3 regions of the Paenarthrobacter sp. NPDC089322 genome follow, and region 1 is predicted to be linked to each of the others. Evidence: riboswitches for the same ligand, from Rfam matches in the RefSeq annotation. Region 1 holds a riboswitch; each other region holds the start of a gene.
What was found. A riboswitch is a leader RNA that binds a small molecule or an ion and turns the genes downstream of it on or off. The one in region 1 is predicted to bind S-adenosylmethionine.

Region 1 (7,299 bases):
AGGTGCTCCGTGGCCGAAAGGAGGTACGGGACCAACGCCAGCGGATCGTGCTTGGGCGCGAAGGACGCATGCGCCAGCGAGACCTCGGCCGTGCCGCCGTATGTGTCCGGGACAGTCAGTGAATCCTCGATGATGAACAGGTCCAGGCCCGATTGTTCGAACGCCCGCACGGCCTCCTGGTAGAGGGCAGGCTTCTTCCAGTCGTAGCCCAGGCTGTAGCCGGGAGTCCCCCACCCCTGGACCCCGAAGCCGTGGCCCACGAACCATCCGAAATGCAGCATGGGCTTGAGTGTAGAACCGCTTTGTCCGATCACCGCGACCTGATTTCATGCGAAGTTACAGGGGGTCGTACTGCGTCAATTATGCTCCCGCAGCGTCATATTTGGAGGGGCCAGGCCACCGTCCGGGTTCCCCATTCCGCTTAGGTCCGGAATGATCGCTGTATGAGTGCGCCCCCGGCAGTCCGAACCTCCCTCGACAAACTGCGCAGCGCCTGGGCCCTCAAGGGATACAAGCGGGAGTGGCTGCGGCACGATCTTGTGGCGGGCGCCGCCTTGTTCGCCTTGCTGGTTCCGGCAGGCATGGCCTACGCGCAGGCCGCGGGACTCCCTCCCGTCACCGGGCTCTACGCGACTGTTGTTCCGTTGCTGGTGTACGCCGTCGTCGGGCCGTCCAGGATCCTGGTTCTCGGCCCGGACTCGGCTTTGGCACCGCTGATCGCGGCAGCGATCATGCCGCTCGCCGTGGGCGGCGGGGAGAAGTCGGTGGCACTGGCCGGGCTCCTGGCCATATTGGTTGGCGTCATCATGCTCCTAGGTGCTGCGCTGCGCCTGGGAACCATCACCGGGTTGCTGTCCAAACCCATCAGGCTCGGGTACCTCAACGGCCTTGCCGTGTACGTTGGCCTGTCGCAACTGCCGGCGTTCCTTGGCATCGAGGCCGGCGACGGATCGATCTGGGAGAAACTCGGCAAGGCCTTCACATCGGTGGTCGACGGCGGCACCAACTACATCGCCGTGGCTTTGGGGCTGGGATCGCTGGCGTTGATCTGGATCCCGCGCCTCCTGAAATGGAAAGTGCCCGGGGTGTTGCTGGCAGTGGTGGCCTCCTGCCTGGCTACGGCCCTGTGGGGATTGAACGACGACGTCAAGGTCACCGGGGCGCTGCCGCAGGGACTTCCGGCGCCGGCACTGGACGGAATCAGCTGGGCCGATGCCCTTGCTTTGGTCCCGCCAGCAGCAGGCATTGCCCTGATGGCGTTTGCGGACACCGGCGTCCTGTCCCAATCGCTGGCTGCCAAGGAAGGAAAGAGGGTGTCCGGAAACCGGGAAATGGCCGCTCTGGGCGCCGCCAACGCCGCCACCGGATTCCTTGGCGGTTTCCCGATCTGCGGGAGCAGTTCGCGGACTCCAGTTGCCGTGGACGCGGGCGCAAAATCGCAACTCACGGGCGCCGTCGGAGCGGCCCTGGTCCTGGCCTTCATGCTGCTGGCACCGGGGGTGACCGAGTATCTGCCCTCCGCAACGCTGGCCGCCGTGGTGATCGCCGCGGCCATTGCCCTTGCCGACCCGGCTGGGGTCCGCCGATTGCTGCGCCTGAGCCGCAGCGAGTCCGTGGTGATGCTTGCGGCGTTCCTCGGGGTGCTCCTGGTGGGTGTGCTGCAGGGAATCCTGGTGGCCATTGCCCTGGCGCTGCTCGACTTTGTCCGGCGGGCCTGGAATCCCTACCGGACGGAACTGGGTGGGCAGGAAGGCCGGCCGGGCTACCACGACCTCACCCGCCATCCCGAGGGCGCACGCATCCCGGGCCTCCTGATCCTCCGGTTCGACGCTCCCTTGTTCTTCGGCAACGGCCAGGTCCTGGCGGGCTTTGTCCGGGAAGAACTGGATGAGGCCGAGGACCACGTCACGCATGTGATCCTCGCGGCCGAACCCATCACGGGCATCGACACCACGGCACTGGATGACCTTGTGACGTTGGACGAGTGGCTTGCCCGTCGGGGTGTCGACTTGGTTTTCGCTGAGCTGAAAGGGCCCGTCAAGGACAAGCTGGTCCATCTGGGCACGGCCGCCCGGTTCACGCCGGACCATTTCTATTCCACCGTGGGCGCGGCCGTCCGGGACCTCCGGAACCAGCAGTCACAGTAGCCGCCGTTACGCAAGATGACGCCCACCGGCACTGCAACAAATGCGGCGCCGCGCCCGTGGATGTTACGTTTTTCTTGAGTAATGAGCACCAGCGTTAAGCCCTGACTTGCTGGTCGGCAACCCTCTCTCCGGCGGGGTGCCTCAGGTGACTACTCGGCGTATTCGACACTTCGAACTGCAAGCGTGACTGAGGAGCACCGCCCAATGCCTGAACCCACTGAAGAAAAACTCTCCTACCGCCTGATTACCGGCCCAGATACCCGCGACTTCTGCGAGCGCATCAGCAACGCCCTCGCCGAAGGCTACGTACTGCACGGCAGCCCGTCAGCGACGTTCAACGGCACTGACGTGATCGTGGCTCAGGCGGTCGTGCTGCCCACTGCCATCGCCAGCGCGGATGCCGCAGTCGCGAGCGCTGTGGACCAGCTGGAGAACTACGAGGACGAGGAAGCATTCGAGGGACACGCATGAGCTACGCAGGTGACCTGACCCCGCACGACGCGTGGGCAAAGCTTGAAGAGGGCGCCATCCTGGTGGACGTGCGCACCGAGGGCGAGTGGGCCCACATCGGCATCCCCGATACCAAGGCCACGGAAAACGATCCCCTGTTCATCCAGTGGAACCTCGCCGGCGGCATCCCGAACTCCCGCTTCCTCGAGGACCTGCAGCAGCAGGCTCCCGAGGGCGACGGCGTTGAACTCGTGTTCATCTGCCGCTCCGGCCAGCGCTCCATCTCTGCCGCCATCGCAGCAACCCAAGCCGGCTTCACGTCCTACAACGTGCTTGAAGGCTTTGAAGGTGAGCCGGACCGTTACGGCGAACGCACCGTGAATGGCTGGAAGAACCGTGGCCTGCCGACGAACCTGGGGACCGACTAAGTGACTTTCAATCCCGACGCCGCCGGCTGGAGCCCTGACACCCAGGCAGTCCGTGGCGGACTTGACCGTACCAATTTCCAGGAAACGGCCGAGCCTGTCTTCCTGAACTCCGGCTTCGTTTACGAATCCGCCGCAGCTGCAGAACGCGCCTTCACCGGCGAAGACGAGCGCTTCGTCTACTCACGCTACGGCAACCCGTCGGTAGCTACCTTCCAAGAGCGGCTGCGCCTGCTCGAAGGAACCGAAGCGTGCTTTGCGACGGCGTCCGGCATGTCCGCGGTGTTCACCGCCTTGGGTGCCTTGCTGGCTGCCGGTGACCGCGTGGTGGCGGCCCGCTCCCTGTTCGGTTCATGCTTTGTGATCCTCAACGAGATCCTGCCGCGCTGGGGCGTTGAAACGGTCTTCGTTGATGGTCCGGACCTGGACCAGTGGCGCGACGCCCTCTCCCGGCCGACCACCGCTGTCTTCTTCGAATCACCATCCAACCCGATGCAGGAAATCGTCGATATCCAAGCCGTCAGCGACCTCGCGCATGCTGCGGGAGCGACTGTCGTCGTCGACAATGTCTTTGCCACTCCGCTGCTGCAGCGTTGCGGCGAGCTGGGCGCGGACGTGATCGTCTACTCCGGCACCAAGCACATTGACGGCCAGGGCCGTGTCATGGGCGGAGCGATCCTTGGAACCAAGGAATACATCGACGGTCCGGTCAAACAGCTCATGCGCCACACAGGTCCTTCCCTCTCGGCCTTCAATGCGTGGGTGTTGACCAAGGGCCTGGAGACGATCGGGCTGCGCGTGAACCATAGCTCGGCCTCTGCGTTGAAGATCGCGGAATGGCTGGAGCAGCAGCCAGCCATCAGCTGGGTCAAGTACCCGCTGCTGAAGTCGCACCCGCAGTACGAGCTTGCCACCAAGCAAATGAAGGCCGGTGGCACCGTCCTGACGTTCGAACTCTCGCCGTCGGCTGGCCGCACTGCCAAAGAGGCGGCGTTTGCCTTGCTGGATGGACTGGGTGTCATCGACATCTCCAACAACCTGGGCGACTCCAAGTCCCTCATCACCCACCCCGCTACCACCACTCACCGGGCTATGGGTCCGGAGGGTCGTGCGGCGATTGGCCTGACTGATGGCGTGGTCCGTTTGTCTGTTGGTCTCGAGGACGTGGACGACCTCATTTCGGATCTGGAGAAGGCCCTCAAACAGGTCTAACCTTGCTGCCATGAGCGGAAACCGCCCTTATCGCCGTGCCGGAGCAGTCATTGCCGCCGGCACGGCGATCTGGTTTGCGGGCATCTCCCCCGTGCAGCGTGTGTATATCACTGCTGACGCTGCTGCGCGTCTCCGGATGCTCCAGGCAGGAAAGCGCGGCTGGGTCGTTGGCCAGCATCTTGCTGCTGCAGGAACGGTGGCTGTCCCGGTGGGTTTCGCCGCGTTCGCTCGGGCACTTCCCCACGGGAAAGCCAAAGGATGGGCGATCGCCACTGCCGGCGCCCTGCTCACGGGTGCACCGCTGTTCGTGGCCAGCCTGGCGAACCGGGCCTCCAACCTGGAAAAATTTGCGTATCGGCGAGGCTCCAACTGGCCTTTCCTCGCATATTCCGGATTCCACGTCCTTGCCCTGGCCGCTCTGGGCGGGAGCCTGTTGGCGTCACCCGCCAAACGCTGGATCGGTGTCACTGCTGCCGCAAGCGCGCCTGTCTACGGGGCTATCCTGGTGGCGAAGAAGGACATCCCGCCGTTTGTGTTTTACCTCATAGAAGGTATCGCCGGCGCGTACCTGATGGTGTGGGAGGAACCTCCCGCCAGTGCGGAGCCGGGCCGGAACTAGGGCCTCCGAACCCTCGTCAGCGTCGGGGCCGCATCCTTGTGAGCCGCGGCATCCTTGTGCGCTGCCGCGGAGGCACCCCGCATGGTCATTTTCACTGCATGCCCAACCACCGCTCCCAAGGCCTCGGCCGTGGGCGGCGAACCCGCTGCGGCATGCCCGCCCCTTTGGCGGTTGCTGAAGCGCACCGCGGCCTCGCGTTGTTCATGGGCTCCGTTCCCACGCTCGAGGATGTCCGAGATCCCGGCCTTCACCAACTCCAGCTCGCCTTGGTCATCCAGCACAGGGCTAAGGTAGTCCACCAATGCCCACACCACCTCGGCCGCGGGCTGTGGCCGGAAATCGCCGAAGTCCAAGAGGTCTCCGCGCAAACCAACGTTGCTCGCCTGCCAACTCGCCATCCGAAGGAGTGCCGTAGGCACGGAGGCGGGCTCAACGCCGTCGAGCATTTCCAAGGAAGCCGTCTCCACCAAAGCCCGCACCAACACCGCGATCAGTGCCGCGTCCTCCGACCTCAGGCAGACATCGGCCACCCGGACTTCCACGGTGGGATGGTTCCGTGAGATACGTGCGTCGAAGTAGATCATGCCTTCGTCCAGGAGCACGCCCGTCTCCAGCAGCCGCTTCACCATGCGGCGATAGGCGGTCAGGGAACCGAAAACCGCAGAAGGACCGGAAGTTGGCCAGCGGTTCCATGCTTGGATCCGATAGCTGTCGAAGCCTGTGGGCAGCCCGCGCCAGTAGGGGGAATTGGCACTGATTGCCGTCAGCACGGCCAGTTTGTCCCTGATGTGGTCGAGGACCACCACGCCTTCCTCCGGCGACTCCACGGAGGTGTGCACGTGAAACCCGCACGTCAGTTGCTCGTGGGCCGTCAACCCAAAGCGCTCCAGCATCACTGCGTAGCGTGGGTCCGGCGTCGTATGCGTGTTCGACGCGAGCGGCGACGTTGCGATGGCGGCCACCCTCGCGTTGTGTTTCCTGGCGGCGTCGTTGGCCATGGCGCGCCCACGCCTGATCTGCGGCAAGAGTTCGCTGTAAGTGTGGCAAGGCCGGGTCTGGGTTTCGATCTGCTCAAGCTTGAGTTCGTGGCTAAGGCCCGTGCCTGCCTCCGTTGGCTGGTCGCTACCAGCCAGCAGCGCGTCCGCGAGGGCCAAGGGCTCGCCCGTCACGGGATCGACGATGAGTAGCTCTTCCTCAACCCCGAAAGTCCGCATGGCTCCATTCTGCGCCCTTGAAGCTGAGGGTCACAGCAGACGCCACGGTCATGGCAACGAAGTGGAACGTTTACGGGAAATTCGAGGCAAATGCGCCCAAGGCCTGCCGGTGACGAAGCGGGGCCACTATCCTGAGTACCTGATCGGAGGCTCACATGGCCGGATGCACACGCGGGGCGGCTAGCCGGAGCGGCAAACTGGCCACCGCCCTTGCCCTCTTGGGACTGCTCGCTACCGCGTGCACCCCGAGTACAGCCCCTCCCCCGGCAACGTCATCCGAGCCCCCGACGCTGTCTCCCAACCTCACCCCGCCGGGGCAGTCTGCGCCTGCGTCGTCGCTGCCCGCCGGCCCCTCTTCAACGGCCCCCGAGCAGGGAGGCAGCCTTGAGGGCCTTGCCAGGGTTCCTTGGGACGGCGGACCGGAGTTCTGGAAGAAGTTTGCCAAAGCCGACGCGGCAGGCTGGGATGACCCGGCGTTCTTCCCCATCGGCGTCTGGTACGCATCAGCCAATGGCCCCCAAATGCAGTTCGACAAGGCGCACGGCATCAACTTCTACGTACAGTTCAACCCGGACACCGACCATCGCCTTTTCGAACAAAACGGCATGTTCTCGCTCATGAGACCCAAAGACGCACCCCTGGACTGGGGGCAGCTCCCGGGCAACTACATCGACGACGAGGTGGATGGACGGTTCGGCTGGGACGAGGGCGTCGCCCACATGTACCGCACGGTCGAGGAAGCCAAGTCGAAGGAGCAAGGCCGGTTCACCTACGCCAACTGGACCCCCTCGCTCATCAGTTATGACGCGCCCATGGACATCACCCGACGCTACTGGGAAACCGTGGACGTGTCTTCGACTTCCAACTACTACTATGCGGGGGCGTGCAGGGATTGGCGGCTCCGCACACCAACCGGCTACAACCCGACAACCACGGCTACGTGCCAAACAGCGTCCGCGTACGCCAAAGCCATGCAGATCCAGCAGGAAGTCAACATTGCCCGGGGAGTCCACACACCTATCTGGTCCCTCCCGACAGTCCTGAGCCCCGAGGGCGAACACGACCTCTCGGACCAGATGACAGCTGAGCGCGTCAAAGCGCAGGTTTGGGCAATGCTCATCCATGAGTCGCGGGGCATCGTGTGGTTCACCCAGTCACCGGGCGGGGGCGACAGCAACCCCTGCATGTCCGGTGACGCGCTGGCAGACGTGCGTATTTCCAACCGGGACTGC
Region 2 (7,299 bases), on a different contig from region 1:
TGTTCATGATCTCGGAAATTTGCTTGTAGGCATATCCTTCGACGTCCGCGAAGTAAACCGCCAACCTGAATTCCTCCGGAATGGCCTGCAAGGCGTTCTTGACGTCAGAGTCCGGCAAGTGGTCCAAGGCCTCGGCCTCAGCCGAACGGAGCCCCGACGATGTGTGTGACTCGGCCTTGGCCAACTGCCAGTCCTCGATGGTGTCGGAATTGGACTGCAGCGGCTCGCGCTGGCGCTTCCGATAGAGGTTGATGTAGGTATTCGTCAGGATCCTGTACAGCCACGCCTTCAGGTTTGTCCCCGGCTTGTACTGGTGGAAGGCCGAAAACGCTTTGGTATACGCCTCTTGGACGAGGTCTTCAGCATCCGAGGGATTCCGGGCCATCCTCATTGCAGCCGAGTACAGCTGATCCACATACTGCATTGCGTCACGCTCGAAGCGTTCCCGCCGCTGTTCGGCAGTTTCCGTTGTGACATCGACGTCGATGCCCGCGCCGGCAGCACTGTCTTCTTCAGGGGACAGGCCGGTTGCCTCGTATATGGCCGCTGTGGGCGGTTCAATGGTGCTCATCGTTGCCAAGTCTACTGTCAGTTTCCGGGAATCCGGCTGCGCCGGAAGCCCTGGCTCCAGTAGACCAACACGGTCCCTTACCAAGGTCAAAAAACCAACTCCGTTCAGCACTGCGGCAACACCATGCCGCGGCCCGGTCTTCACCGCGCCTGATGTTCACAACTGCGGGCGCTGGGTAAATATTCCGCAAAGGTGCAAGACTAGAGCAGACTGCACCCCTTGAACACAACACTCATTGACTATTGTGGCAAGCCATCCAGGAGGCAAGACATGTCTGTTATCCGTTTCCTCGCACGACCAATGCTCGCGACCAGCTTCGTTGTTGCAGGTTTGGACAAGCTCAAGAATGCGGACGACACTGCGAAGCAACTGTCCCCCGTGCTCCGCCGCGCCTCGGAATCCCTTCCGTTCCCGGCAGACGAGAAGGTCCTCGCGCGGGTCATCGGCGGCGCGCAACTGGGTGCAGGAGCCCTCCTTGGCCTGGGAAAGATGTCCCGCTTTGCTGCTACTGTGCTGGCCCTGACCTCGGCTTTGAACTCCTATGTTGAATGGCGGTCGGCGGACATCAGCACCAAGGAAGGCCGGGCAGCCAGGCGCGCGCAGCTCCTCCGGAACATCTCGTTGACGGGCGGAGTGTTGCTTGCCGCCGTGGATACGGCCGGCCGCCCCAGCCTGGCTTGGCGCGCCGAGCACCTGGCGGCTGACGCCAGGAAGGCGACGGGCAAGCAGATCAAGCGCGCCGACAAAGCAGTACGCAAGGCCGTAGACACAGCAGTTGGAGCATAAGGAAGCATGACAGGTACCACCGCCGCCAGCACGGACTCAATGAACAGCAGCAAGGCACTGCCGCTGTGGCCGGCCCCCCACGCAAAGTCCCCGATAGACGCCACAGTGACGGTGCCCGGGTCCAAGTCCCTCACCAACCGTTTCCTGGTGCTCGCGGCATTGGCCGACGGCCCCTCGCGCCTCCGCGCTCCCCTGCACTCACGCGACTCCGCATTGATGGTCCAAGCCCTCCGTCAATTGGGCGCCACCGTGACGGAGGTACCCGGTGACGGTACATTTGGCCCGGACCTTGAGATCACTCCACTGGACCCGGCGGCGCAGACAGCAGAAACAGCCATCGACTGCGGCCTTGCGGGAACAGTGATGCGCTTCGTCCCGCCGCTGGCCGCGTTGCGCAATGGTTCCACGCTCTTCGACGGCGACCCGCATGCCCGCAAGCGGCCCATGGGAACCATCATTGAGGCGCTGATTGCCCTCGGGGTGCCGGTCGCCAGCGAAGGCGGCAGGACGCCGTCGGCCCTTCCGTTCACAGTGGACGGAACCGGGGAGGTCCGGGGCGGCCACCTGGTCATCGACGCCAGCGCGTCATCGCAGTTCGTCTCGGCCCTCCTCCTGGTGGGCGCGCGTTTCACTGAGGGGCTGCACCTTGAACACGTCGGTAAGCCCGTCCCGAGCCTGGACCACATCAATATGACGGTGGCCGTCCTCCGCAGCGTTGGCGTCACCGTGGACGATTCCGTGCCGAACCATTGGCGGGTTGCGCCGGGTCCGATCCGCGCTTTCGACCAGAGGATAGAGCAGGACCTCTCCAACGCGGGCCCGTTCCTTGCCGCCGCGCTCGCGACGGGCGGAACTGTAAGGATCCCCAATTGGCCCACCGGGACCACCCAGGTCGGCGATCTCTGGCGCACCATCCTCGCTGCGATGGGTGCCACAGTGACCTTGGAGAACGGCACCCTCACAGTCACCGGCGGTCCGGAGATCAAAGGCGCGGATTTCGATGAGACCAGTGAGCTTGCCCCCACCGTGGCGGCGCTGTGTGCATTGGCAAACGGGCCTTCCCGGCTAACGGGCATCGCACACCTCCGGGGCCACGAAACAGACCGGTTGGCTGCATTGGTCGCCGAGATCAACGGGCTTGGTGGCAACGTTGAGGAGACCGCGGATGGTTTGATCATCCGTCCTGCCACGCTCCACGCCGGAGTCTTCCACAGCTACGCGGACCACCGTATGGCCACGGCCGGCGCCATCCTGGGGCTCGCCGTCGAAGGAGTCCAGGTGGAGGACATCGCCACGACATCCAAGACCATGCCCGAATTCCCGCGGATGTGGGAAGCAATGCTCGAGCAGTCCCGGGACACCGACGAGGCCAGCAGCTGACCATGGGCCGCGACGCACGTTCCTGGGACGAATCCGACGTCCGGATCCGTCCCAACAAAAAGGGTTCAAGGCCCCGTACCAAGGACCGGCCAAGCCACGATGACGCCGTCATCGGCAGGATCATCACCGTGGACCGCGGACGTTACACCGCGATTGTGGATGAGGACTCCGCCAACGAGCGCATCGTCATTGCGGCCCGTGCGCGTGAGTTACGGAGGAGCCCCGTGGTCCCCGGTGACTTCGTTGCCTTGGTCGGCGACGTCTCCGGCGGGCCGGACACACTTGCCAGGCTGGTCCGCGTTGAGGAACGCAAGACCCTTCTTCGCCGCAGCGCCGACGACACCGATCCCATCGAAAGGGTGGTGGTGGCCAACGCAGACCAACTCGTTGTGGTGGTCGCCGCCGCCAACCCGGAACCGCGTACCGGTTTTATCGACCGCGCCTTGGTGGCAGCTTACGACGCCGGTATCGAGCCACTGCTGCTCGTCACCAAAGCGGACGTCAGGGATCCCGCTGAGTTGTTGTCGAATTACCTCAGCCTGGACTTCCCGGTGATCATCAGCCGCACGGCCGACGCTGAAGCCTCCGGAATCGATGCCCGCTCGGATGATGGACTTTCCGCCCGTCTCGACAGCGACGCCGTATCGCGGTTGCGGGCACACCTGGACGGGAAAGTAACCGTCATGTTGGGCCACTCCGGCGTCGGAAAGTCGACCATGGTGAACGCGTTGACAGGTGCCGAGCGCGCCACGGGCGGGGTCAACGCAGTGACGGGCCGCGGTCGGCATACATCATCATCGGCCCTGGCACTGAAACTGGCCGATGCCCCATCCGGCAGTTGGATCATCGACACCCCGGGCATCCGCTCCTTTGGATTGGCCCACGTGGATCCCGACCGTATCCTGCATTCCTTCCCGGACCTCGAGCCGGGTACGGAAGCCTGCGAGCGGGGCTGCAAGCATGACGCCGGTGCCGTCAACTGCGGCCTGGACGCGTGGGTCACCGAGGGTCATGCCGGCCCGTCAGGCGTAGCCCGCCTGTCCTCGCTGCGCAGGCTGCTCGGAGCCGACCCGCGGCTGGAAGCCAAAGAGACCAAAGAACTGGGCACAGTCAACTAGACGACCCATCTTCACGTCCCCGTGCACAGAACGATTCACGATAACTTGGTGGCATGACCCAACCCGTTTCCAGCTACAACGACGACCTGCGCCTGGCCCATGTCCTGGCAGATTCCGTGGATGCACAGACCATGGACCGCTTCAAGGCATTGGACCTGCAGATCGAGACCAAGCCCGACCTGACCCCCGTCACCGACGCCGACAAGGCAGCAGAAGAGGCGATCCGTGGCCAGTTGTCCCGCTCACGTCCCCGTGATGCCGTCCTTGGCGAGGAGTTCGGCAGCAGCGGTCATGGTTCGCGTCGCTGGATCATCGATCCCATCGACGGCACCAAGAACTTCGTGCGCGGCGTGCCGGTGTGGGCCACGTTGATCGCGCTCGTCGACGAGGGCGAACCCGTGGTTGGCGTAGTGAGCGCACCGGCACTGGGCAAGCGTTGGTGGGCGGCCAAGGGCATGGGCGCGTACACGGGACGTTCACTTGCCTCGGCCACGCGGCTCAAGGTTTCCAACGTGTCACGACTCGCCGACGCCTCATTGTCCTATTCGAGCCTCTCCGGCTGGAAAGAGCGTGGCAACCTTGACGAGTTCCTTGGCCTCACGGAAGACGTGTGGCGGACCCGTGCCTATGGCGATTTCTGGTCCTATTGCCTCGTCGCCGAGGGCGCGGTGGACATAGCCTGCGAGCCCGAACTCAACCTCTACGATATGGCCGCACTAGTGCCGATCGTCACGGAAGCGGGGGGTCGCTTTACATCCCTGGAGGGCGAGGACGGTCCCTTCGGAGGCAATGCCCTCGCCACCAATTCCATCCTGCACTCCGAAGTCCTGAAGCAACTGAATCCTGGACTGGACGATCTCCTCTGACACAGCCCGGCACGCGACTTCACGGCCGGTTTGCAGAATTTTCGACGGCGGATGCCCCCTTCCGGGGGCTTCCGCCGTTTTTTCTTCGTCAAAACGAGGATTTTCCAATCCGCCGTAACAATGTGCTTAACAAAGGATCCGGCTTTGGAACGGGCGCGGAGAGTGCCCTAACCTCTTTACAGGTCACGAGTGCCAGCGCAAAACCCCGGTTTGCTGGCCGGCAACCCTCCATTCGCGGTGGGGTGCCCCGGGTGACGACCTGGCCGGTCCGGAACGGATGCGGCAAGCGCGGATCCCTTGGGGATCCCTCTTGAGTGAGGTCCAATGAGCACTGCTACGTTCAACTCCACCATCCTGCCGTCCCTGGCCGCCGAAGAATCGGTGCGCGAAGCCGCCGCAGGCCGTCCCCTGGCCGCAGTTACCGGTGCCGAACTGCAAGCTCCCCTGATCCAGGGCGGACACGTCCGCTACGCAAACCTGGACTACGGAGCGTCCGCACCGGCCTTGACGATCGTGTCCGCATATCTGAACGAGATTCTCCCGTACTACGCGAGCGTCCACCGCGGCGCCGGATACGCCTCACAGATCAGCACCTCCGTTTATGAGAACTCCCGCAACGTGGTCCGCGAGTTCGTCGGCGGCAGGCCCGATGACTCGGTCATTTTCACGCGGAACACCACCGATTCCCTGAACCTGCTGGCCGGCTGCCTGCCTCAACTGGCCGGGAAGCACACTGGTGAGGTCCTGTACCTGGACATCGAGCACCACGCGAACCTCCTTCCTTGGCAAGGAGTCCCGCATCGCAGTGTCGTCGCCCAATCCACCTTGACCGGCACCGTGGCCAAGCTGCGTGACGAACTCAGCCAGGGTGGGGTCTCCTTGCTGGCCGTCACAGGCGCATCCAACGTAACGGGCGAGATCCTGCCTATCGCCGAACTCGCAGCACTCGCGCACGAGTACGGTGCACGCATTGTGGTGGATGCCGCGCAACTCGCCCCGCACCGCCGCATCAACATCGCCGAAGCCGATGTCGACTACGTGGTCTTCTCCGGCCACAAGCTCTACGCACCGTTCGGTGCGGGCGTCGTGGTCGGCCGCCCGGACTGGCTCGACGCCGGCACTCCGCACCTTGCCGGCGGTGGCGCGGTCCGCGAAGCACGTCTGGATTCCGTCAGCTGGGCTACGGGTCCGGCACGCCACGAGGGCGGTTCACCCAACGTTCTCGGCGCCGCGACCCTGGCTCGCGCCACTCAAGTACTGTCCGCGCTTGACCCCCAGGCGTGGCATGATCACGAGGCAGGCATCCGCTCCTATCTGGTTGAAGGTTTACGGGCAATCGATGGTGTGACCGTCCACCAGATTTTCAGCGATTCCGTGGACACCATAGGCGTGGTCAATTTCTCGGTGGAGGGATTCGACGCCGGACTGGTCGCGGCCTACCTTGCAGCTGAGCACGGCGTCGGTCTCCGTGACGGCCGCTTCTGCGCTCACCCCCTCCTCAAGCGCCTCGGGCTGCCTTCGGGGTCCTTGCGTGCAAGCTTCGGCGTCGGCTCCCGGTTGGAGGACGCGGCCCGCTTGCTCGCCGGTATCGAGGAGTTGAAGCGCACCGGACTTGGCTGGGACTACGTCGTGGACGAGGGCCGTTGGGTTCCCGCCAACGATCACCGCAGCTACCCCGAATGGGCACCGAACACTCCAGGTACCGCCGGCGCTGCACCCTGCACAGTCGACTAAGCAGGAGCCCACCTGCCGAGCACTGACCCACGGGAGCGTCCGGTAGTCCACTGACGTATTCGTTCCGGATCCTGCGGTAGATTCGTAGGTATCCCACGGCGTTTGCGGCAAAAGGAGTTTGTGCGTGGCCATGCGTTCAACTGGAGTCTCCGGCCGTATGGGCAGGGGCGGCGGCCCCCGGCTCCATGCCCGGCGCCGGCACGAACTTGGCCAGAGCTTCCAGGACGGCGGGGAGCATTATGACCGCGTGCGCCCGGGCTACCCGGCAGACTCCGCCGATTGGTTGATTCCCCCCGGTGCAATGTCCGCCGTTGACGTTGGTGCGGGCACAGGAAAGTTCACTGCACTTCTGGTTAAGCGTAACTTGGCGGTGACCGCCGTCGATCCTTCCAACGACATGCTGGAACAATTGCGAAAGTCCTATCCGCACGTCATTGCACTGGAGGGAACGGCCGAGGCGACCGGACTGGCGGACTCAGCATTCGACGTCGTCAGCGTTGCCCAGGCGTGGCACTGGTGTGACCCGCTCGAGGCGAGCACGGAGCTGGCCCGTATCCTCAGTCCGCAAGGGGTTCTGGGCCTGATCTGGAACCAACTGGATACCTCTGTACCTTGGGTCCACCGCCTTTCACGCATCATGCATGCCGGCGACGTCCACAAACCGGGTTTCCGGCCGGTCATCGGCCCGGAATTCAAGGACGCAGAGAGCCACCTCACGACGTGGACGGACACGGTTTCGCCGGAAGATGTCATGGAACTGACCAAGTCCCGCAGTTATTACCTCCGCGCCAATGACACTACCCGCGCGAAGGTCATGGCCAACCTTGAGTGGTACTTGTACGAG
Region 3 (7,299 bases), on a different contig from region 1:
CCTGATGGCGCAACGGGCGCACGTTCCCTCCCGATCTACCAGACCACGTCTTTCGTTTTTCCCAGTGCTGAGAGTGCCGCCAACCGCTTTGCGCTGGCAGAGCTCGCGCCCATCTACACCCGGATCGGCAACCCAACGCAGGACGCCGTGGAACAGCGCATCGCGAGCCTGGAAGGGGGCCTTGGTGCCCTCCTGCTCAGTTCCGGACAGGCAGCGGAAACCTTCGCGATCCTGAACATTGCCGAAGCCGGAGACCACGTCGTGGCCAGCCCGAGCCTCTATGGCGGCACGTACAACCTGCTTGCGCATACGTTGAAGAAGTTCGGGATCTCCGTGACGTTCGTTGAGGACCCGGACAACCTGGAACAGTGGCGCGCGGCCGTCCAGCCCAACACCAAGCTGTTCTTCGGCGAGGTGGTTTCCAACCCGCGCCAGGACGTGCTGGACATCGAGGGAATTGCCGGGGTGGCGCACGAAGCGGGTGTGCCGTTGATCGTGGACAACACCCTCTCCACCCCGTATCTGATACGCCCCATCGAATGGGGTGCGGACATCGTGGTGCACTCAGCCACCAAATACCTTGGCGGCCATGGCGCGGCGATCGCCGGCGTGATCGTGGACTCAGGGAACTTCGACTTCTCCCGGGACCCGGAGCGGTTCCCCAACTTCAACACACCGGACCCCAGCTACAACGGCCTCGTCTACGCCCGGGACCTCGGGAAGGACGGCGCGCTTGGCGCGAACCTGTCCTACATCCTCAAGGCCCGGGTCCAACTGCTGCGCGACCTTGGCTCCGCGGTGTCCCCGTTCAACGCTTTCCTCATCGCCCAAGGACTTGAGACTCTGAGCCTGCGCGTGGAACGCCATGTCTCCAACGCCACTAAAGTGGCGGCATGGCTGGAAGCTCATGACGACGTCGAATCGGTCGCCTTTGCGGGTCTGCCGTCCAGCCCTTGGTATGACCGTGGACGGAAGTACGGGCCGCGGGGTACGGGCGCGGTTGTGGCATTCACCATCAAGGGCGGGGTCGAGGCAGGGAAGCGTTTTGTCGACGGACTCGAGCTCCACTCACATGTGGCCAACATCGGCGACGTTCGTTCGCTGGTCATCCACCCCGCGTCCACCACCCACAGCCAATTGACGGTTGAGCAGCAGGTTGCTGCGGGCGTCAACCCCGGCTTGGTCCGCCTGGCCGTCGGCATCGAGCATGTGGACGACATCATCGCGGACCTTCAAGCCGGATTCCGCAGTGCCAAGGGCGCATAATCACCGCCGCACCTGAGTATCACGGGGAGTGCCGTCCGACGAATATTCGCCGGACGGCACTCTGAAGTGCACCTTGCTGAACGAAAACGCCCCAAACCGTCACACAGCTGTCACATTCTTCGCCATGAAGGTGGTGTCTTTCCTAGACTCTACGTATTAGGTCATGAGTGCCAGCGAACAGCCCCGGCTTGCTGGCCGGCAACCCTCCTCCGCGGTGGGGTGCCCCGGGTGAGGACCTGGCCTGTCGCACGCAAGGCGATGGGCAAGCGCGAGGTTAGGTGTCAAAGGAATGACCATTACTGCTACAGCACTCCCGAAATCGGGCGAAGAAGACGGAACGGTCAAGTTCGCCAGCGTGGGTCCGCTGGATCTTGAAGCCGGCGGATACCTCCCGAACGTTGTCCTGGCCTATGAAACCTGGGGGCGCCTGAACGCGGATGCGTCCAATGCGGTCCTCATCCAACACGCGCTAACCGGCAGCACCCACGTGGCGCGGGGAGCCACGGACGAAGAAGGCTGGTGGGAACAGCTCGTCGGGCCGGGCGCCACCATCGACACCAACAGGTTCTTCGTGGTTTCCATCAACATCGTTGGCGGCTGCTACGGCAGCACGGGTCCTTCGTCCGAAGCTCCGGATGGTCGCCCCTGGGGATCCCGGTTCCCGCTTATCACGCTCCGCGACAGCACCGCGGCCGAAGCGCGACTCGCGGACGCTTTGGGCATTCAGGCGTGGCACGCCGTCCTGGGCGGTTCCATGGGTGGTGCGCGAGCGCTGGAGTGGGCAGTCACCTTTCCGGAACGTGTCCGGCGTTGTGCCGTGATCTCCGTGGGGGCCTACAGCACGGCGGAACAGATCGCGTTCGCCCAATCGCAGACCCTCGCCATCCGTCAGGACCCGAATTTCAACAACGGCGATTACTACGGCGGACCTGCCCCGGAAGCAGGATTGGCATTGGCGCGCCGGATCGCCCACATCACCTACCGTTCGGCCCTGGAACTCGATTTCCGCTTCGGCCGCGAAGCGCAGCACCAGGAAACCCCGCTGGCCGCACCGGTCCTGGGGGAGCGGGGGCGCTACCAGGTGGAGAGCTACCTCGACCATCAAGGCACCAAACTGGTCCGCCGCTTTGATGCCAACAGCTACATCGCCATCACCGAGGCCTTGATGTCCCATGACGTCAGCCGCGGCCGGGGAACGCTGCGGGAGGCCCTGGCCCAAGCCACTGCCGAATTCTTCGTGGCGGCGGTGGATACGGACCGTCTGTACTTCCCCGCGCAATCCCGGGAACTCGCCGACAACCTTCCCGGCGATGTTTCGGTCCACCTGATCGAGGCCCCCATCGGACACGATGGCTTCCTGACCGAGATCGGGCAGTTGTCCGTCCAGCTTCGTGAGGCATTCTTCGCCTGACCAAGCCGTTGCCTGACCAAGCAGTAGGCAGTGATGCCTGGGCTTCACACCAACGTGGCCTGAATCCCCAGGAACCGCCCATAGCGTTCCACCTCGGCATCCAGCGCCTGCTGTTCGGGCGCCGTGGCAGCACGGTTCATGCGGACGTGCACTTCGCAGGCTCCTCCGGAGAAAGCGTGGCGCCACCAACCGGCCAATCTGCCATCAAGCAGGACCACATGCATGGGGCCGTTGTCCTCAGGGAAGTAGGGTGCCGTGCCGCCGAGGTAGTGCCGGGATTGCGAGTACCCCATGACGTACTCGTCGTAGCACTGGATGAGGTCCACCCGCGGGAGTGCCGGCTCCGGGTCGGCCGTCCGCGGGGTCCGGTCCAGCGCTTCAACCTCCTCGGCAGCAAGGTAAAAGTCAACGCCGTCAATGACCACCGGGGTCAAGGATCCTTCTGAAAGCCCATGGGCTGCCTCGAGACCGCGTCGCACATCCTTTTGGGTCAGTCCGGACCATGCCGCGCAGTCCTTCACGGTGGCAGGGCCACGGCTGCTGAAATAGCGCAAGGCGAGTCGGCCCAGTGCCGCATCGCGGTCATCGCCGGTCAAAGGGCCACCAGCGGCGTTGGGAACCCGTTCCTCAAACAACGCATAGCTTTGCTTGAGGGCCCCGCCGGCGGAACGAACAGGAGTGCCGCTCACCAGGATTCCGCTGATCTCGGCGTGCATCAGGTGGTAGATAAAGCCAAGTCCTTTGCTCGGGAACCCGGCTTGTCCCAACACCACGGCAAGTTCTTCGCGCGTCTTATGTGCACCGCCCGCCACCGCTTCGGCGAGGATCTTTCCGCTTCGCGCAGCAGCGTCCTCGTCCACGCCGGTCTGCCGGTACATGCCCTTGTTTCCCTGATGTAGGCGGTCTGCCGACAACGCCATCAGCCAGCCCAGGTCCTCCCGGTGCACAAAGTGCCAGGTGGGACGAAGAATATGCGTTCGCAGGACGGTGCCATCAGCGACGGCTTGCTCCACGTCCTGGGCCGTTGATCCGTACGTCCGCTGGGCGAGGGTCCAGCGGGCGTAGGCAAACTCCTGCGACTGGACTGCCAGGAGGTTCCGGAGCGCCGCGCCGGTGTCCGCCGCATGGGGAGCCCGCAATTGTTGTCGTCGCAAACGCAGTCCCACCACATCCTCAGGCTGCAGGCCCAAACCGGCATCCAAGGGCCGCCCACCCGGTGCGTGCGTCATGTCAGCCGCGGGGCAGCATGCTGCCGGTGGGTCCGAAGACGGGCCCCGGCGTCGGGCGTTTGGGCGTAATGCCGTCCCCTGAGGACTGGTGGCGCAGCCTCCTGATGACCCACGGGACAAAGTATTCACGCGCCCAGACCAGGTCCGAGGAGCGTGCCTCGCGCCACGTTCGCGGTGGCAGCGGCTTCGGCAGGAGCGGTTCCAGCGTGTGCTGGACGTTCAGGGCATCAAGCACCATCATGGCGATGGTGTGGTGGCCCAAGGGCGAGAAGTGCAGGCGGTCCTCGTCCCACATTTGCGGATCGGCCAACTGCCTGAGGGACCACATGTCGGCCACGATCGCGTCGTGGCGCGCGGCCACCGTCCTGAGGTTTTCGTTGTAGATGGCCACCTTGCCGCGTATCCGCCCGAGGACGGAGGACGCCGTGTCCGGTCCATTGAAGAGCACCACAGTGGCGCCGCCGGAGCCAAGTTCCTGAACGGCGGCGTCGAGCTTCTCTGCCAGCAAGTCCGGATCTCCGCCGGGGCGGATGAGGTCGTTGCCGCCGGCTGAGATGGACACGAGGTCGGGCTGGAGTTCCAAACAAGGGCCTACTTGCTCATCCACGATCTGTTGCAGCAACCGGCCCCGGATGGCGAGGTTGGCGTAGGCGAAGTCTTCGTGGCCCCTGCCGAGTTCTTCCGCGACGCGGTCCGCCCACCCGCGGAAGCCGCCGGGGTTTCGGGGCTCGGGATCACCGATGCCTTCCGTGAACGAATCACCCAGGGCCACGTAACGGCTCCACGGGTGCTTTTGGACCGGCTCGCCCGGTTTCACCAACGAATTGAAGTCACTCACGCTTCACATCCTGCCTCGTACCTGCGAACCTACGCCACCGTAGGTTGTTACTCATCGGTAACTGCAAGAATAGTCCCATGACTGAAGCCGTAGCATTCCCCGCGCCCGTTGTCCTCTGGTCCCATGACGAAGCCGATCGTGCGGGCAAGCCGCTGCTGGTCCTGCTCCACGGCTACGGCTCCAACGAGGACGATCTGTTCAGCCTCGCGGGTCTGCTTCCGGACGGCTTCGTCGTTGCTGCGCTCCGGGCGCCGATGCCGATGGGTCCCGGATTCACGTGGTTCCCGCTGACGGCGTCGATCGACTACTCGTTGGAGGCGGTGAAGCTCGCTGCCGAGTACGCCCTTGAATGGCTGGATACGGTGAAGGCCAACCACTCTTCAGTGACGCTGCTGGGGTTCTCCATGGGCATGGCCATGGCGACCACGATGCTGCGGTACCGGCCCGCTGACTTCGCCGCCGTCGTCGGGCTTTCAGGGTTCGTCGTCGACGCCGGTGCTGACGCTGCCTTCCGCGACTCGGAACTGGACGGTTCGGTCCCGATGTTCTGGGGCCGCGACCAGCAGGACCCCGTCATTACCCCCGACAAGATCGAGTACACCATGGGTTGGGTCCGCAAGCACGTGGACCTGACCAAAGTCCTTTACACAGGGATGTGGCACGGCATCAACCAGCAGGAAATCGGGCATGTGGGCGAATTCCTCACCCACAAAGTCCTCAGCTAGGCAGAGGCGATCCGTACTGTCCGGCCGTTGACGGTAACGGTGTCCCCGGCGTGAAGCTGCCGGCCACGGCGTTCCTCGATGTCGTCGTTGACCTTGACCAAGCCGTTCTTGATGAGCTCCGTGGCCTCAACGCCGTCCTCCACAAGGTTCGCCAGCTTCAGGACTTGGCCCAGGCGGATCATGTCGTCGCGGATGGGGATCTCTTCGATTTCGGGGTTGCTCATACAGCAATGATGCCTGAAGTAGTGTGGTGACAGTGCCGCAGCCCCAACGTTCCACCCTTCCGCTCGCCCTCGGGCTGCCTCTTGCCGTGGTCACCGGGCTGGTCCTGCCACTCCAAGGGCGCATCAACGGGGCGCTCGCGGTGGCCGTTGACGACGTCGTCACCGCCTCAGTGGTGAGCTTCACCACTGGACTGGTGGTGATCGCGATGATTTCGCTCCTGACGCCCAAGGGCCGCGCCGGACTGTGCAACATCCTTCCGGCGGTCCGCAACCGCAGCTTTCCGCCGTTCTACGTCATGGCCGGTGGAATCGGGGCGTTCTTTGTCTTTGCGCAGTCGTTCACGGTAGGTCTGCTGGGCGTTGCGGTCTTCACTGTAGCCACCGTGACCGGACAGACCCTCAGCGGATTGCTCGTGGACCGCCTGGGCCTCGGGCCCGGGGGCAAACGCTCCATCACCGGTATCCGGGTGATGGGAAGTGTCGCCACTGTCGCGGCCGTCGCCTGGGCTGTCTCCCCGCGTTTTGGTGGAACGCCCGACGCCGGTGCGTTGGTTCTGCCGGTCCTCTTGCCCCTGTTGGCGGGTTTCCTGATGAGCTTCCAGCAAGCCATGAACGGCACGGCCACGGTCCACTACGGCACGCCCCTCGCGGCTACGTTGGTGAATTTTCTGGCCGGCTCCGCCGTCCTGTGGGCAGCCTGGCTCATCAAGTCCGCGGTGGCAGGAACAGGGAAACCCCTGCCTGCTGAATGGTGGTACTACCTCGGCGGCCCCATGGGGTGCGTGGCCATTGGCCTCGCGGCCCTGCTGGTCCGAAGCCTCGGAGTCCTTATCACCGGCCTCGGCATGATCGCCGGGCAGCTGCTCGGCTCCCTGATGCTCGACATCGTGATCCCGGCGCCGGGTACTGTGGTGACCTTGCCCACGGTGTTGGGAACGTTGCTGACCCTCGTCGCGATCATTGCGGCCACCTTGCCGTGGCCGAAGGGGCCCTTGGCTGGGAGGTCGACCCTGAAAGGCCGGTAGGCTAGGACACGCAGCTTCCTGCACAGATCAACCCACCGCGGACCGCACCCAGCGGCCCTGTAGAAATATGGAGTACCCATGGCAGCAAAATCCGTCCTCGACCAGGTCATTTCCCTCTCCAAGCGGAGGGGTTTCGTGTTCCAGGCCGGTGAAATCTATGGTGGCTCGCGCTCTGCATGGGATTACGGTCCCCTCGGTGCGGAACTGAAGGAAAACATCAAGCGCCAGTGGTGGCAGAGCATGGTCCGCGGCCGCGAAGACGTGGTTGGCCTGGACTCCTCCGTCATCCTGCCCCGCCAGGTATGGGAAGCTTCCGGCCACGTCGAGGTGTTCTCCGACCCCCTGGTGGAATGCCTTTCCTGCCACAAGCGCTACCGCGCTGACCACCTCGAAGAAGAATACGAGGAAAAGAAGGGCCGCAAGGCTGAGAACGGCCTCGCCGACATCGCCTGCGCCAACTGCGGTACCCGCGGCCAGTGGACCGAGCCCCAGGAATTCTCGGGCCTCCTCAAGACGTTCCTTGGCCCGGTTGCCAGCGAGGAGGGGCTGCACTACCTCCGTCCGGAGACCGCCCAGGGCAT

Region 2: linked by a shared signal. The riboswitch ahead of AB0N65_RS04620 (aminotransferase class V-fold PLP-dependent enzyme) and the one ahead of AB0N65_RS14150 (DUF1737 domain-containing protein) in region 1 are both predicted to bind S-adenosylmethionine.
Region 3: linked by a shared signal. The riboswitch ahead of AB0N65_RS08455 (homoserine O-acetyltransferase) and the one ahead of AB0N65_RS14150 (DUF1737 domain-containing protein) in region 1 are both predicted to bind S-adenosylmethionine.

Annotation. Positions count from the first base shown of each region.
Region 1 is NZ_JBFBGW010000014.1:30,936-38,234, forward strand. Features, by position in the region: gene AB0N65_RS14140 (NtaA/DmoA family FMN-dependent monooxygenase) at 1-314, opposite strand, end outside; gene AB0N65_RS14145 (SulP family inorganic anion transporter) at 444-2,147, shown strand; SAM riboswitch class IV at 2,225-2,337, shown strand; gene AB0N65_RS14150 (DUF1737 domain-containing protein) at 2,352-2,618, shown strand; gene AB0N65_RS14155 (rhodanese-like domain-containing protein) at 2,615-3,025, shown strand; gene AB0N65_RS14160 (O-succinylhomoserine sulfhydrylase) at 3,026-4,234, shown strand; gene AB0N65_RS14165 (hypothetical protein) at 4,245-4,853, shown strand; gene AB0N65_RS14170 (glutamate--cysteine ligase) at 4,850-6,067, opposite strand; gene AB0N65_RS14175 (hypothetical protein) at 6,223-7,299, shown strand, end outside.
Region 2 is NZ_JBFBGW010000003.1:138,159-145,457, reverse strand. Features, by position in the region: gene AB0N65_RS04645 (sigma-70 family RNA polymerase sigma factor) at 1-571, opposite strand, end outside; gene AB0N65_RS04640 (DoxX family membrane protein) at 842-1,357, shown strand; gene aroA (3-phosphoshikimate 1-carboxyvinyltransferase) at 1,364-2,737, shown strand; gene AB0N65_RS04630 (ribosome small subunit-dependent GTPase A) at 2,740-3,855, shown strand; gene hisN (histidinol-phosphatase) at 3,909-4,721, shown strand; SAM riboswitch class IV at 4,903-5,016, shown strand; gene AB0N65_RS04620 (aminotransferase class V-fold PLP-dependent enzyme) at 5,046-6,455, shown strand; gene AB0N65_RS04615 (class I SAM-dependent methyltransferase) at 6,613-7,299, shown strand, end outside.
Region 3 is NZ_JBFBGW010000006.1:29,145-36,443, forward strand. Features, by position in the region: partial or broken gene AB0N65_RS08450 (bifunctional o-acetylhomoserine/o-acetylserine sulfhydrylase) at 1-1,266, shown strand, start outside; SAM riboswitch class IV at 1,426-1,541, shown strand; gene AB0N65_RS08455 (homoserine O-acetyltransferase) at 1,556-2,677, shown strand; gene AB0N65_RS08460 (winged helix DNA-binding domain-containing protein) at 2,722-3,906, opposite strand; gene AB0N65_RS08465 (SGNH/GDSL hydrolase family protein) at 3,908-4,744, opposite strand; gene AB0N65_RS08470 (phospholipase) at 4,822-5,469, shown strand; gene AB0N65_RS08475 (RNA-binding S4 domain-containing protein) at 5,466-5,693, opposite strand; gene AB0N65_RS08480 (DMT family transporter) at 5,717-6,718, shown strand; gene AB0N65_RS08485 (glycine--tRNA ligase) at 6,797-7,299, shown strand, end outside.